One region of the Priestia sp. YIM B13486 genome, then DNA from elsewhere that is predicted to be linked to it. Evidence: riboswitches for the same ligand, from Rfam matches in the RefSeq annotation. Region 1 holds a riboswitch; each other region holds the start of a gene.

Region 1 (4,866 bases):
CTGTACATGATACGTATATATACAGTATGAATGACCAATAAGGATAACTAATAAGGAGGAAAAACAATGAGTAACTATTACTATGGCCAAGAACAAGGGCAAAATCAAAATCCACGCCAAAAATCAAGCCAAAAACGCAGCCAAAATACACAAATGCCTGATAAAGGCTATTCTTCTCACTTCAAACCCCTAAAAGGAAGAGTGGTGACCGTTTATCGTGGAGGACCTGAATCTAAAACAGGTTATTTGGTTGACGTGCAATCAGATTATTTAATCTTAGCAGTGGAAAGCAACAATAACAATAATAACAATAATGGTGAAAATAACAACCAAAACAACCAAAATAACCAAAATAATAATCAACAAGAATATACACTTGTATATTATCACTTAGCACATGTAAAAAGTATTACTGAAGATACTATGTCAAATTCGGCACAAACGTTTACTGGAATTAGCACAGAATTAGAGTTATATCGAGGAAAAACTTTTGCTACAACTTTATCATTGATGAAAACTAAATATGTGCAGGTTAACCAAGGTGGACCTGAGAAAAAAGCAGGTCAGCTTCTTGATGTCTTAGGTTCATTTGAATCTGCTTATATAGTATTGCTCACAGAGGACGACGGTGTCATCTATATTAATACTGAACACGTTAAGAGTGTGAGTGAATATCAAAACAACAATGGAGATCAAGCTAATCAATCTGCAAATGAACTCTTAGTGAGCCAAGAACCAGAATATATGAAATCCAAAAGCTTTAACGATCTTTTTGCCCACCTTTCTCATAAATGGGTATCAATCAATAATGGAGGACCTGAAGCTGTAGAGGGCGTGTTAGTACAAAGCCGAAATGGTACATTTACACTTGTGCAGAATAATCAAGTATTACGCTTACAGCCAAGACACGTTAAAACCATTTGTGTAGGAGCAAAAGGGGCTTTTAAGCAAAACGATAACAATCAAAATAATAATGAAGAAACAGAAGGAAATGGAGAGACTGAAGCTGCAAAGTCTACAGAAGAACGTACAGGAAGTCGCACGGGCGGACGTAAGGGAAGCCGCACAGGTGGACGCACAGACAATCGCTCTCAAGGACGCCGTACGGGAGGACGCACAGGCGATCGCTCAGGAAGACGCCGTACGGATTCACGCTCTTCAGCACCGGCCGAGAAAGTTATTAAAACGAAAAATTATCGTTGGAAAGCATGATGAAATGGAACATAAAAGGTGCTTATAAAGCACCTTTTCTATCATATAGAAAAAAGGAGGAGAATGAGTATGAGTATGAATCATTATATCGATAAAATTGTGGAGTTAGATATTTCAGGTAAAACGACATTTGTTGGCAGACTTATTGATCTTGGATTAGATATTATGGTTTTGTATAATGGACATGATTATTTGTATATTCCTCTTTTACACATGCATCGTTTGCGGGAAGTATCGGAAGAAGACTATACGGTTTTACGTGAAATAGAAGAGAACTTAATAGAAGAAAGTCAGCGGATTTCTTATCGTAATATTTTACAGCAGGCAAAAGGGAAATTTATTGAAATTTATGTAACGGGAGGGAAATCATTGCATGGCTATATCACAAGCGTGCTGAATGATTATCTTGTGTTTTATTCTCCAGTGTATAAAAATGTCTTTGTTTCTCTGCATCATTTGAAATGGCTTACCCCTTACAGCAATGAGTTGACCCCTTATTCTTTAAGTGACAAAGAGCTCCCAGTAAGGCCCGCCTCTGCACCTTTTGTCAGAAACTTTGAAGAGCAGCTTAAAAAATATGAAAATCAACTGGTCGTATTAGATTTAGGGGATCAATCAGAAAAAATTGGCGTACTTAAAGAAGTTTCTAATAATATTGTTGAACTAATTACGGCAAATGGAGAAAGTGTGTATTGGAAGTTAGCTCACGTAAAATCTGTGCACTTGCCTTAGAAAAAGAGACCTCGCTTTCGTCTCTTTTTTTTATGTGCTTATCAGGACAAGTATATTGAATAAACAAATGAGATGATTTAAATTTTTTAGAAAATTATGTTGACAATAAAGAAAATCTTTATTAAAGTTATTAACAACAAACGTTAACCACTAACAATTATATAGAACTCTTATCAAGAGTGGCGGAGGGACTGGCCCTGCGATGCCCGGCAACCATCAAATGAAACATTCATTTGAACGGTGCTAATTCCTGTGGAACATCAGTATTGTTCTAACAGATGAGAGAAATCGTGTATAAACGAACACTCTTTCATCTGTGAAGAGTGTTTTTTATTTTGAGTTAAGGAGAGAAATAGATGAAAATTGAAACTTTATTAGTTCGTTCAGGAGTAGGTCGTGACCCTTCAACAGGTTCTATTACAACACCCATTTACCAAGCATCAACATTTGCTCATCCTGCTTTAGGGCAAAGTACAGGATTTGACTATGCACGTACGGCAAACCCTACTCGTACAGCATTGGAGGAAGCAATTGCTGCTTTGGAAAAAGGAGAAGTAGGAGTAGCATTCGCTTCAGGGATGGCGGGTGTAATGGCAGTTTTAGCACTATTTAAAAACGGAGACCATTTAATTGTATCAGAGGATTTATACGGAGGAACGTACCGGGTACTAAATGAAATCTTTTCAGAGCAAGGAATTACTGTTTCGTACGTCAACACAGCCCATCTCGAGCAAGTAAAAGATGCGCTTCGTCCCAACACAAAAGCTTTATTTATTGAAACACCTACGAATCCAATGATGCACGTGACTGATTTGCCAGAAGCAATTGCGTTAGCTAAACAGCATGATTTGCTTACCATCGTTGACAATACCTTCATGTCCCCTTATTATCAGCGTCCTTTAGAGCTTGGAGCAGATATTGTGATACATAGTGCAAGCAAATACATTGGGGGTCATAATGATGTAGTTGCTGGTCTTGTAGTGGCTCGATGTAGTAGCTTAGGAGAGAAGATTCGTTTTTATCAAAATGCAGCTGGGGCAATCTTAGGTCCACAGGATAGCTGGCTGTTATTACGCGGTGTTAAAACACTAGCGCTTCGTATGGAAAAGCATAATGAAAACGCACTGAAAATTGCAAATTGGCTTACTGCTCATGATCTCGTGGAAAAAGTGTATTACCCTGGTCTTGAAACACATCCAGGCTATGAAATCATGAAGAAACAAGCAACTGGATTTGGAGGCATGATTTCTTTTGCTGTCTCACACCCTGACATCGTGTCAGTACTTTTAGAAAATGTCAAAGTTATTACATTTGCAGAAAGCTTAGGAGGCGTGGAAAGTTTAATGACATTCCCAGCTCGTCAAACACATGCTGATATTCCGGAAGAAATTCGAAATCGTGTCGGAGTAACAAACTGTTTACTGCGATTATCAGTTGGAATTGAGCACGCAGATGATTTAATTAAAGATTTGAAGGAGGCATTTGATGCATACCAACAATAATAAACATAGATTTGGTACGAACTTAATTCATGCAAATACAGGAATTGACGGTCATTTTGGAGCGGTTAACGTACCTATTTATCAGGTATCTACATTTAACCAAGAAGATGAGACGAACAACGGCCGCTATGACTATTCTCGTTCAGGAAATCCAACTCGTGAGGCTTTAGAAAACACCATTGCTCAGCTAGAAAATGGATACGCTGGTTTTGCTTTTTCATCAGGTATGGCTGCTATCTCATCGGTGTTATCTATTTTTGAATCAGGGGATGAAATTTTAGTTTCACATGATACGTACGGCGGGACATATCGTGTATTAACACGGTTATTTTCAAAGTTTGGTATCAAAACAACTTTTGTTGATACAACGAAGGCTGAGAAAGTAGAAGAAGCTATCACAAAAGATACGAAGGCTATTTATATCGAAAGCCCTTCAAATCCATTTTTACAGGTAACGGATATTAAAGCAGTAGCAAGTTTGGCGAAGGAGCGCAACCTCCTTACAATTGTGGATAATACGTTTTTAACACCTTATCTACAGCAGCCGATTGACCTTGGTGTAAATATTGTGATTCATAGTGCTACAAAATATATCAGCGGTCACAGTGACGTCATTGGCGGTCTAGTTGTGGTAAGCGATGAAAAGCTAGCAGAAGAAGTAAAGTTTGTACAAAATGCTTTTGGTGCTATCTTAGGACCGCAGGATTGTTTTTTACTGCTTCGAGGAATTAAGACATTAAAAGTTCGTTTAGATCAGCAGTTAAAAACAGCGCTGCAGTTTGCAGAGTGGCTTGAAGAACAATCTCTAGTGAGCCGTGTATACTACCCGGGCTTAAAAAGCCATCCGGACCACAAACTGATTTCAGAACAAGCAAATGGATACGGAGCTATGATTTCTTTCCAAGTACAGGATGAAAAAGTAGCGCGACATATTTTACAAGGAGTCAAATTGGCTTCAATTGGCGTTAGTCTAGGTGCAGTTGAATCCATTCTAACGCATCCTGCAACAATGTCTCATGCGAGTATCCCAAAAGAAGTGCGTGAAGAAAAAGGAATTACTGATTCACTTCTTCGCCTTTCAGTAGGGTTAGAGGAATTTGAGGATTTGAAGCAAGACTTTAACGCTGTTTTTCAAAGCTTAGAAGAAAAGGCGTTAATTAAATAAAGAAAAGAGACTGGGACAAAAGTATTGTAGTTAAAGTTAAACAAGAACTATTAATCAAAATTACTGATTAATAGTTCTTGTTTTTTGTTGTCACGGTGAACGTAGGTTTCATCTATTTCGTTGCTTCTAGCGGTTCAGTTCCTTTATCCCATTTGTTCGTCTTTACACTAGATTGATATCCGTTATATACAGCTATCTAAAAGGTTTGTGTATAGGGACGTAAGCGCAACTTTTTCATCAGAGGAAAGACTGCTG
Region 2 (4,866 bases), on a different contig from region 1:
TTTACATTATGTTCATCGATTTTCTTTCCTAGCATTTCTGCATAAGTTGTTGGAGCAAGAGGTAAGAAAGGCTCACCAAAGCATGTAGAGAAAGTAGCCTGTGGCGATGTTACGCCGCGCTCTGTTCCAGCTAACTTACTAGTGTATCCGCTCAGAAAATGGTACATTGCTTGTTCTTTTGTAAGCTTGCTGATTGGAGGTAAGACACCGAAAGCATCAGCAGTTAAAAAGACAATAGCTGTAGGGTGCCCGGCAACGCTTGGCAATACCGTATTATCAATAGAGTCAATTGAATAAGCGGCACGAGTATTCTCTGTTAAACTATTATCATTGTAATCTGCTACTTTCGTATTTTGATTTAACACTACATTTTCCAGTACGGCGCCGAAGCGAATTGCATTGAAGATTTGCGGTTCTTTTTCTTCGGAAAGCTGAATGCACTTCGCGTAGCATCCTCCTTCAATATTAAATACACCAGAGCTTGACCAACCGTGCTCGTCATCTCCGATTAAACGACGGTTTGCATCAGCAGAAAGCGTTGTTTTACCCGTTCCAGATAAACCAAAGAATAATGCAACGTCACCTTCTTCTCCTACGTTAGCAGAACAGTGCATGGATAGAATATTGTTTTGAGGAAGTAAGAAGTTCATCACTGAGAAAATAGATTTTTTCATTTCACCAGCGTATTCAGTTCCTCCAATTAGCACAATGCGTCGCTCTAACGAAAGAATAATGAAGGTTTCAGAATTCGTCCCGTCTGTTTCAGGATCAGCTTTGAACGTTGGAGCTGCTACAATTGTAAACGGCTTCACATCATCTTTTGTTTTTTGTTCGGCTGAAGGGCGAATGAATAACTGCTGAGCGAATAGGTTGTGCCATGCAAATTCATTAACTACTTGAATTGGTAACTGATACTTTTTATCAGCTCCAGCATATCCATTAAAAACAAAAAGTTCATCCTGCTTCTTTAAGTGGGTTAAGACTTTTTTGTATAGCGCATCGAATCGCTGAGCAGAAATTGGCTGATTGACAGGTCCCCATTCAACCGTTTTTGAAGACACAGCATCGCTTACAATAAATTTATCTAAAGGAGAGCGACCTGTATATTTTCCGGTTTCGACTGACACAGCACCTGTAGAAGTCAGCGTTCCTTCGCGTCGAGCTAGAATTTTTTCAACAAGTTGTGGAACAGATAATTGGTGTTTTGTTGTTTTTAATTGAAGCAAACCATTTAATTCGATAGACATATCAACAGTACTCATGTGCACTACCTTCCTTTTTTAGCTATTATTTATTCATTAATGTTTGAAATTTATAATTAGTATAACACATTTATTTAATTATTCTATACTATTTAACTAAAAATGTTTGTGTATTATAAAAAAATGTACGTTATACCTATTTTAGACACATGTATATGTGCTAGGAGCGAAAAAAGTGAAGCTATTTTAAGTGAAAGCCTCATTTTGATCTGTCTTATTAACTAAACTTAGTGATGATTCTTAATAAGGTGTACTATTTCGGAATTTGAGTATGTTACATTAAAACAGATTCAAAAATAAAGAGATGATTTCCATTTGAATGTTGTTGACAGTGAAGCGCTTTTTCATGTATTATATGTCCTTGAACGGATACTCTCTTATCCCGAGCTGGTGGAGGGACAGGCCCTATGAAACCCAGCAACCATCGTCATTTTTTTGTGTAGACGATAAGGTGCTAACCTGATGCAAGGGCACAACCTTGATCGATAAGAGTGAAAGGCTTATGTAGAATTTGATACCTTTCCTCGATACAAGGAAAGGTTTTTTTATATTTTTTAACGTGTAATGAAAATAAGGGAATGAGTACCGTATCACAATGTATCGTATTTATAAGGAGGAAAACTGATGTCAACACAACGTCGTCTGTTCACGTCAGAATCTGTTACAGAGGGACATCCCGATAAAATTTGTGACCAAATTTCTGACTCAATTCTTGATGCTATCCTAGCAAAGGATCCAAATGCTCGTGTTGCTTGTGAAACAAGCGTAACAACTGGTTTAGTTTTAGTAAGTGGTGAAATTACAACTTCTACTTACGTGGATATTCCTAAAACAGTTCGTGAAACAATTAAAGGAATTGGCTATACTCGTGCAAAATACGGATTTGATGCTGAAACTTGTGCAGTATTAACATCTATCGACGAGCAGTCAGCTGATATCGCTGCTGGTGTAGACCAAGCGTTAGAAGCACGTGAAGGTCAAATGTCAGATGAAGAAATCGAAGCAATCGGAGCTGGAGACCAAGGCTTAATGTTTGGTTATGCATGTAACGAAACAAAAGAATTAATGCCTCTTCCAATTTCATTAGCTCATAAACTTGCTCGCCGTCTAACAGAAGTACGTAAAGAAGAAATTCTTCCTTACCTTCGCCCGGATGGTAAAACACAAGTAACAGTTGAATATGATGAAAACAACAAACCTGTTCGCATCGATACAATTGTTATTTCAACTCAGCATCATCCAGAAGTAACGTTAGAGCAAATTCAACGTAACTTAAAAGAATATGTTATTAATCCAGTTGTTCCAAACGAGTTAATTGATGAAAATACAAAGTATTTCATTAACCCAACAGGACGTTTCGTAATCGGCGGTCCTCAAGGAGATGCTGGTTTAACTGGTCGTAAAATTATCGTTGATACTTACGGCGGATATGCTCGTCATGGCGGCGGTGCATTCTCTGGTAAGGACGCAACAAAAGTAGACCGTTCAGCAGCTTATGCAGCTCGTTATGTTGCGAAAAACATTGTAGCAGCTGATCTTGCTGATAAATGTGAAGTACAACTAGCATATGCAATTGGTGTTGCACAACCAGTATCTATTTCAATTGATACATTCGGTACAGGAAAAGTTTCTGAAGAAGTACTAGTAGACGTAGTACGCAAAAACTTTGACCTACGTCCAGCGGGCATCATTAAAATGCTTGATTTACGTCGCCCAATTTATAAGCAAACAGCAGCTTACGGCCACTTTGGTCGTACGGACGTGGAGCTTCCTTGGGAGTTCACAGACAAAGCGGAAGCATTAAAAACTCAAGCTTTAGCTAAATAATAAAAAAATCTCCGTGAAAACGGAGATTTTTTTTATGCCCATTGAATATCTGCAGCAGATTTTTCTACGACACCTTCATATTCTGAAAGCAAATGCTGAAAAATGGCGTCCCATGATTGAGTAAGAGCATAGTGTCTCGCTGCATGGCCAAAGTGAAGCCGCTGGTGCAAATCATCGAGTAAACCTGTAATAGCCGAACTGAATTCTTCTAAGGAGTGAGGTTTGCAAAGGTAGCCGTTTCGCCCGTGCTGAACCATCTGTTTAACTCCTCCTGCATTTGCTGCCACTACAGGAGTTCCAGAAGCAAGAGACTCCAGTACAACATTTCCGAAGGTTTCTGTTTCTGAAGGAAAAACAAACAAATCAGATGATGAATAGATATGAGCAAGTTGCTTACCTTCAAGGAAGCCTGTAAATGTCATATGCTCAGATGCTTGCTGCTGCATTTGTTCTTTTAAAGGGCCGTCTCCCACAATAACCCAGTGAATTTGATGGCGGATATGATCCGGTAGAGATCGTGCGATTTTTATTAAAAAATCAGCGTTCTTTTCTTTAGCTAATCTTCCTACATACGTTAAAATGTAGGGCTTTTTAATATTATATTTAATACGAATATCAAAGCGGTCATAGTGGGGGTGAAATAATTTATGATTTACTCCTCGCGACCAAATAGATACGTTGTGAAACCCTTGTTCTTCTAGCTGCTGTTTGGTCACTTCAGAGGGAGCGAATATTTTTTGTACAGGTTTATAAAACCATTTCATATATTTTTGCAGTGGTACACGCATTTTTTCAAGTTCATAGTGAGATAAATAATCAGCAAAATTGGTATGATAAGAGCCGACAAGAGGAACACCTAATCTTTTCCCGTAATAGGAGCCGCAAAGCCCCATTGTAAAAGGAGTGGCCAAATGAATAATAGAAGGATTGAATTCCTGCAGCTGCTTTTTAATTTTTAGAACGTTTGGCAATGAAAAGCGGCTGTTTGGATAAAGGAAAAACGGCATGCTGGGCGAACGGTGAACATACGTTGAAAATGACTGATCATGAGCAAATTCAGGAGCAAATACCTGGATGGGAATTTGCTTTGATTTGACATACTGGGTAAACTGATAAAGTGTTTTAGCAGCTCCGTTAACTTCTGGAGCAAATGTATCCGTAAATAAAGCAATTCTCATTAGTACTCCTCCTATCAATTAAGTTAAAAATATGTTCAGTGACACAGCACCTGAAAAGATGCCCAGTATCAGGCCTACCATGACATCCGTCGGATAGTGCAGACCGAGATAAATTCTTGAAATTCCTACCGTTACTGCAAGAGGCAAAAGAACGGCAGTGAAGGCTGGATAAACAATCATAAGAGGGGTAACCAACGAAAAAATAGCTGTTGTATGCCCAGACGGAAATGAATGATCTTTTAAGGGATTTTCTAATACTTTTGTATATTTTAATTGAATATAAGGTCGTTTTCTCGGATATAGTTTTTTAGCAATGGCGACAGGAATATGACTAACGGCTAGAGAAAACGCACAAGCGTAAGCGACGGATGAAGGATGCAGAAATAGCAGCAAGCACGCTATCACAATGGTAAACGTGGCTCCGCCAGTGTGAGTTAGTAAACGTAAAAATCTATTTAAGTGCTTTCGATCAAAATGTTGGTTTACGCTTTTGAATAATCGGCATTCGGCATCATATACATACTGAATTAACTTGGCTTTCATAGAGTCGCTCCCTTTTCAATAAATACGTCTTTATTATTCAGTTTAATCTTTAATTG
Region 3 (4,866 bases), 160 kb from region 1:
TATCCTCACCAAAAGCGTTTAAAATTTCTGTTTTTTCTTCATCAGTTAAATCATATTTTTCACGAAGATTTTCTGGAAGTTTTGTAATATCCCAGTTTTCATAAATAACTTCATTGTTTGCCAGAAAAGCTGATACTTCCTCTTGAGTTTCAATTCTTTTATTGTTTACATGTAAGCGAATGTGCGCCATTTTTGTTTCCTCCTTTTATAAATGCACCTTTGGCTTAATGCCTTTAAGTGACAGTAATTTGACGTGGTAACTAAATAGAAATTCATAGGCTTCTAGCGCTTTTTTTGTTTCAAATGCATTTTTCCCCCATACCGTAATCCCGTGATTACGAATCAAAATCGCGCCTTGATCGCCTTTTATATGGTGAGAAAACTCTTCTGCTAGTGTCGGAATATCTGCGTAATTCGGAATAATCGGAACAGTAATTTCCGCATCTTCTTCCCAAATGCCTAGCGCCTTAATAATTTCTTGACCTTTGAATGAAATAACGCCTTCATCTCCGTACAGTTCAGAGATCACGTTGTTGTCGATTGTATGTACATGAAGACTGCACCCAGCATTCGTTAAATCGTAAATCTTAACGTGTAAAAGCGTTTCAGCAGAAGGCTTTAAATGCGTGTCTTCTGCAGGCTTTCCATATTGATCAACTAATAAAAAATCTTCATTTGTGCGTTTTCTTTTATCTTTTCCACTTGCTGATACAAAGAAAGTTGTCGGGTTTTGATCCACTTTAATCGCTAAGTTTCCGCTCGTACCGAAGAACCAATCGCGCTCTGCCAGCTCATCTTTTATATCTGCAAGCTCGTGTAATCGTTGCTGAGCCATAATACTCATGCTTTCACCTCTTCTGTTAATTCTTGTAAATGGTGAATGACATCATAAAAAGTAGAAAAAGGACGATACGGTAGAGATAGCTCTTCACATTTTTCAATTAAAAAGTCACGTGCAATGACCGTATCAGCTAATTTGGCAGCCTGCAAATCCGTAATGGAATCGCCAATAACAACCGTATGATCTCTTTCATCTGCAAGATGGCGAATAATCGTTGGCTTACAGCAGCCGCAGTCATTTGTACACTGTTTATCACATGTATGAGGCCACGTAATGGAAATATGCTCACCGGAAAAATCAGATCCGTTGCAGTAGAGCATTTCCTCTGCAACTCGATTTCCCAAAAGTGGTTTTACAAAAAAGTCAATTCCTCCGCTTACAATATAAAGCGGAATATGGTGTTCTTTTGTATAGGCAATAAAATCATCAAATCCATCTCGAATAGCAGACGTCTCTAAAATATAAGAAATAATATCTTCTTTTAATTCCACTGGGAGCAAGGCAAACATTTGCCCAACTCCTTCTTGAATGGAGACGCGCTGTGCCAACACGTCGTCTTTAATACTTTCCCACTCCGGAGGAGCAAATTGTTTCATAATAGCAATAATGTTATCGCTATTTGTAATTGTTCCATCAAAGTCACAAAAGATTTTTAACGATGTCATGCTTTCACCTCTACTGTTCCCCATAGTTGCAAAGCTTTTTGCAACTCTTTTGATTCTTCAGCTTTTTCGGCTAGTGTTTGATGAGAGAGTACTGCATCTATCGCCGCACGGAAGGCTTTTCCTCCTCCGATAGCTCCGTCTGGATGACCGTGAACTCCGCCTCCTGCATTAATAATGCTGTCGATTCCAAAGTCCTTCACAAGCTGCGGTACCATTCCAGGATGAATTCCTGCTGAAGGAACCGGGAAAGACTGCTTATATTTGTATACAGGACGCGTTAATTCGTAGGCAATGCCTGTCGTATCTTCAAGAGAAAGCGCTACGCTTCCGTATGGTGATGGAAACAGTGAGAAATCTGCTCCGGCTAAACGCAATAGCTTTCCAAGCAGCAATGAATTTGAAAAACCGTAAAACTCTGATGGCGTAAGCGCTCCGCTAACAGCTGGGTGTGCCATAATCGGCAAGTTAATTTCATCGTCTTCTCGAAGTGCCTGCAGTACGTCTAACCCGTAAGCAAATACGTTGAATAAAAGAGCATCGGCTCCTAGCTCAGCTGCTTTTCTCGCTTTTTCTTTTAACTCAAACGTTCGTCCCGTTAAATTAACAGCATACAGCGTGCGGTGTCCCGTTTTTTCGTATACTTCATTCAGTACTTTTTTCCCTTCTGTAACGCGAGCTTCAAAAGGTGTTCGTTCACTATCAAACAAAATCTCGTCGTCTTTAACCAAATCCACTCCGCCAAGCGCTTGCTCACGCAGCTGAGTTGTTAAGTACGTCATACCTCTTCCAATCACGCCTTTAAAAATACTCATCACAAGCGGACGGTCATAAACGCCTAGTTTCTCTCGGATACCTTCTATTCCAAAGCGCGGTCCTGGGAATTCAGCTAATAATTCATCAGGAAAATCCAAGTCTAATAATTTCACTTTTCCATCAAGTGATAGTTTTCCGAAAACCGTAACTAAAATAGCCGGTAAATCTCTTGAAAAGTTGGCAGTTGGATAAGCAATTTTGACAATAGCCTGCTTAATTTCTCCGCCTAAATATCCGTTTACACGTTCGCAATCTTGAAGCTCAGTTACGGACACGACGCGCCCTTTATGCTTTTGAAGCTGTTGCTGATCTAAAAGCGGCAGATCTGTCCATGAGCCGACGGTTAGTCCTAAAGCAATTCCTTCCGCTTTTTTATGAAAATTTCCTTTATTATCATGTAGTAAGTAGCTTGCAACGATTTCGCTCATTATGCTAAAAACTCCCTTGCTGTTTAATATCGTTAATAAAAAAAGCCTCTTCTGTGATTAAGAAGAGGCTTTCGTTGCTCTTCTTATCTCTCAGCTGCTGCTGCAAGAATTAGCACCGTGCTTAACATGCGTTAAGTCGGTTGCCGGGCTTCATCGGGCTAGTCCCTCCACCTACTCTTAATAAGAAAGTTGCTATTTATTTAAATTGAATTCGTAGATTATATACTAAATAAAAAATACCGCTAGGATTTATCGGTTATTAATCTCGTTAACTTCTTACATATTAAGCCAACTCAAAAAGGATTGTCAATGCGTTTTTAAAATAAATTTAATTTTTTTATTCGAGATACAGCTTCTCTCATTCGTTCTTCATCCGTCAGCAGTCCTACGCGCACATAGCCTTCCCCATATGTTCCAAAGCCTACACCAGGAGCAACTACAACGTGGGCTTTTTCAAGGAGTAAATCTGAAAACTGTTCGGAAGTATATCCTTTAGGAACTTTTAGCCATGCAAAAAAGGAGCCTGCTGGAGATGTAACATCCCAACCAATTTCTCGAAGCCCTTGAATAAAGGTATTGCGTCTAGATTCATAGCGCTTAACTAAATCATTCACACATTGTTGAGATTCCAACAGAGCTGCGGCTGCTGCCTCTTGAACCGCCCCAAAGAGACTGACATACATATGATCTTGAAGAAGATTAATAGCTTCTACTACACTTTCATTTCCTACAGCAAATCCAACTCGCCATCCCGCCATGTTATACGTTTTAGAAAGAGTATAAATTTCAATTCCCGTCTCTTTTGCACCAGGAGTCTGTAAAAAACTGATTGGCTTTTTACCATCAAACCCAATTGCTCCGTAAGCAAAGTCGTGTACCACACAAATATCGTGCTTGGCAGCAAACGCCACGGTGTCTTCAAAAAATTCTGCCGTTGCCACTGCACCAGTAGGATTATTCGGATAGTTTAAAAACATGAGCTTTGCCTGTGCTTTAGCACGTTCACTTATCTCTTCGTATACGGGTAGAAAATGATTTTCAGCCGTGAGAGGCATCACTTCCATCTTGGCTTTTGCAAGCTCTACTCCAGACCAGTAATCAGGATACCCAGGATCCGGAACCAGCACCGTATCTCCAGGATTTAACAAGCACTGCGGGATTTCAACAAGTCCACCCTTTCCGCCAAATAAAATAGCTACTTCTTTTTCAGGATCCACATCAACGCCATATTCTCGTTTATAAAAAGTCGCAACGGCCTCTTTTAAAAACTGGTGCCCCCGAAATGGAGAATATTTATGATGCATAGGATTAGCACTTGCTTTTTGCAGTGTTCCTACAATATGTGAAGGAGTAGGCTGATCAGGATTTCCCTGCCCTAAGTTAATAACGTCGTGCCCTTGGGCCATTACTTTTCCTACCTTGCCCACAAGTGATGCAAAAAATTGTTTTGGTAAACTTTTTAATAGTTCCGATTGCTCAAATTGTTTCATCATCGCACACCTTCTCAAAAAATTCTTGAAATTCTAGTCACAAATAATATATTGTAATACTCAACTTGTAAAGTCATTTTTTTCAACTACTAAAAAAAGGACGGATGATAAAGTGAGTGTAAAAATTACGTGTTTGCAGCTTGATATTGCGTTTGGAAACCCAACTAAAAATCGAAAATATATCGAACAAAAAATGACGGAAGCCCTGAAAGAAAACCCTGATATCCTTGTGCTTCCTGAGCTATGGGATACAGCTTATGATTTGACGCGGCTAGACGAAATTGCAGATGATGAAGGACAGCAAGCCAAGCAATTAATCTCTCAGTTTGCTAAAACGAACGAAGTAAATATTGTGGCAGGTTCGATCGCGAAAAAAACAGAGCAAGGCGTCACGAATACGATGTATATTTTTGACCGAAAAGGTCGTGAAGTATCACAATACAGTAAACTGCACTTATTTAAATTAATGGATGAACACCTGTATTTAGAAGCAGGAACAGCAAAAAATCTTTTTACACTTGAACAGTCACTGTGCGCAGGAGTTATTTGTTACGATATTCGTTTTCCAGAATGGATTCGGGTTCATACTAGCAGCGGAGCAGAAGTCTTGTTTGTTGTCGCTCAGTGGC

What was found. Region 1 has a riboswitch for S-adenosylmethionine ahead of ACFX4G_RS17185 (trans-sulfuration enzyme family protein). Riboswitches for the same ligand answer to the same signal wherever they lie in the genome.
Region 2: linked by a shared signal. The riboswitch ahead of metK (methionine adenosyltransferase) and the one ahead of ACFX4G_RS17185 (trans-sulfuration enzyme family protein) in region 1 are both predicted to bind S-adenosylmethionine.
Region 3: linked by a shared signal. The riboswitch ahead of mtnW (2,3-diketo-5-methylthiopentyl-1-phosphate enolase) and the one ahead of ACFX4G_RS17185 (trans-sulfuration enzyme family protein) in region 1 are both predicted to bind S-adenosylmethionine.

What each region holds. Positions count from the first base shown of each region.
Region 1 covers NZ_JBHZOZ010000006.1:124,688-129,553, reverse strand. Annotated here, with positions in the region: gene ACFX4G_RS17195 (spore coat protein) at 154-1,212, shown strand; gene ACFX4G_RS17190 (DUF2642 domain-containing protein) at 1,282-1,944, shown strand; SAM riboswitch class I at 2,112-2,229, shown strand; gene ACFX4G_RS17185 (trans-sulfuration enzyme family protein) at 2,301-3,446, shown strand; gene ACFX4G_RS17180 (trans-sulfuration enzyme family protein) at 3,430-4,611, shown strand; gene ACFX4G_RS17175 (hypothetical protein) at 4,794-4,866, opposite strand, start outside.
Region 2 covers NZ_JBHZOZ010000001.1:793,810-798,675, reverse strand. Annotated here, with positions in the region: gene pckA (phosphoenolpyruvate carboxykinase (ATP)) at 1-1,262, opposite strand, end outside; SAM riboswitch class I at 1,637-1,754, shown strand; gene metK (methionine adenosyltransferase) at 1,887-3,089, shown strand; gene ACFX4G_RS04015 (glycosyltransferase family 4 protein) at 3,122-4,267, opposite strand; gene ACFX4G_RS04010 (phosphatase PAP2 family protein) at 4,286-4,810, opposite strand.
Region 3 covers NZ_JBHZOZ010000006.1:283,418-288,283, forward strand. Annotated here, with positions in the region: gene ACFX4G_RS17995 (1,2-dihydroxy-3-keto-5-methylthiopentene dioxygenase) at 1-190, opposite strand, end outside; gene ACFX4G_RS18000 (methylthioribulose 1-phosphate dehydratase) at 206-844, opposite strand; gene ACFX4G_RS18005 (2-hydroxy-3-keto-5-methylthiopentenyl-1-phosphate phosphatase) at 841-1,506, opposite strand; gene mtnW (2,3-diketo-5-methylthiopentyl-1-phosphate enolase) at 1,503-2,747, opposite strand; SAM riboswitch class I at 2,828-2,934, opposite strand; gene ACFX4G_RS18015 (pyridoxal phosphate-dependent aminotransferase) at 3,065-4,237, opposite strand; gene ACFX4G_RS18020 (carbon-nitrogen family hydrolase) at 4,350-4,866, shown strand, end outside.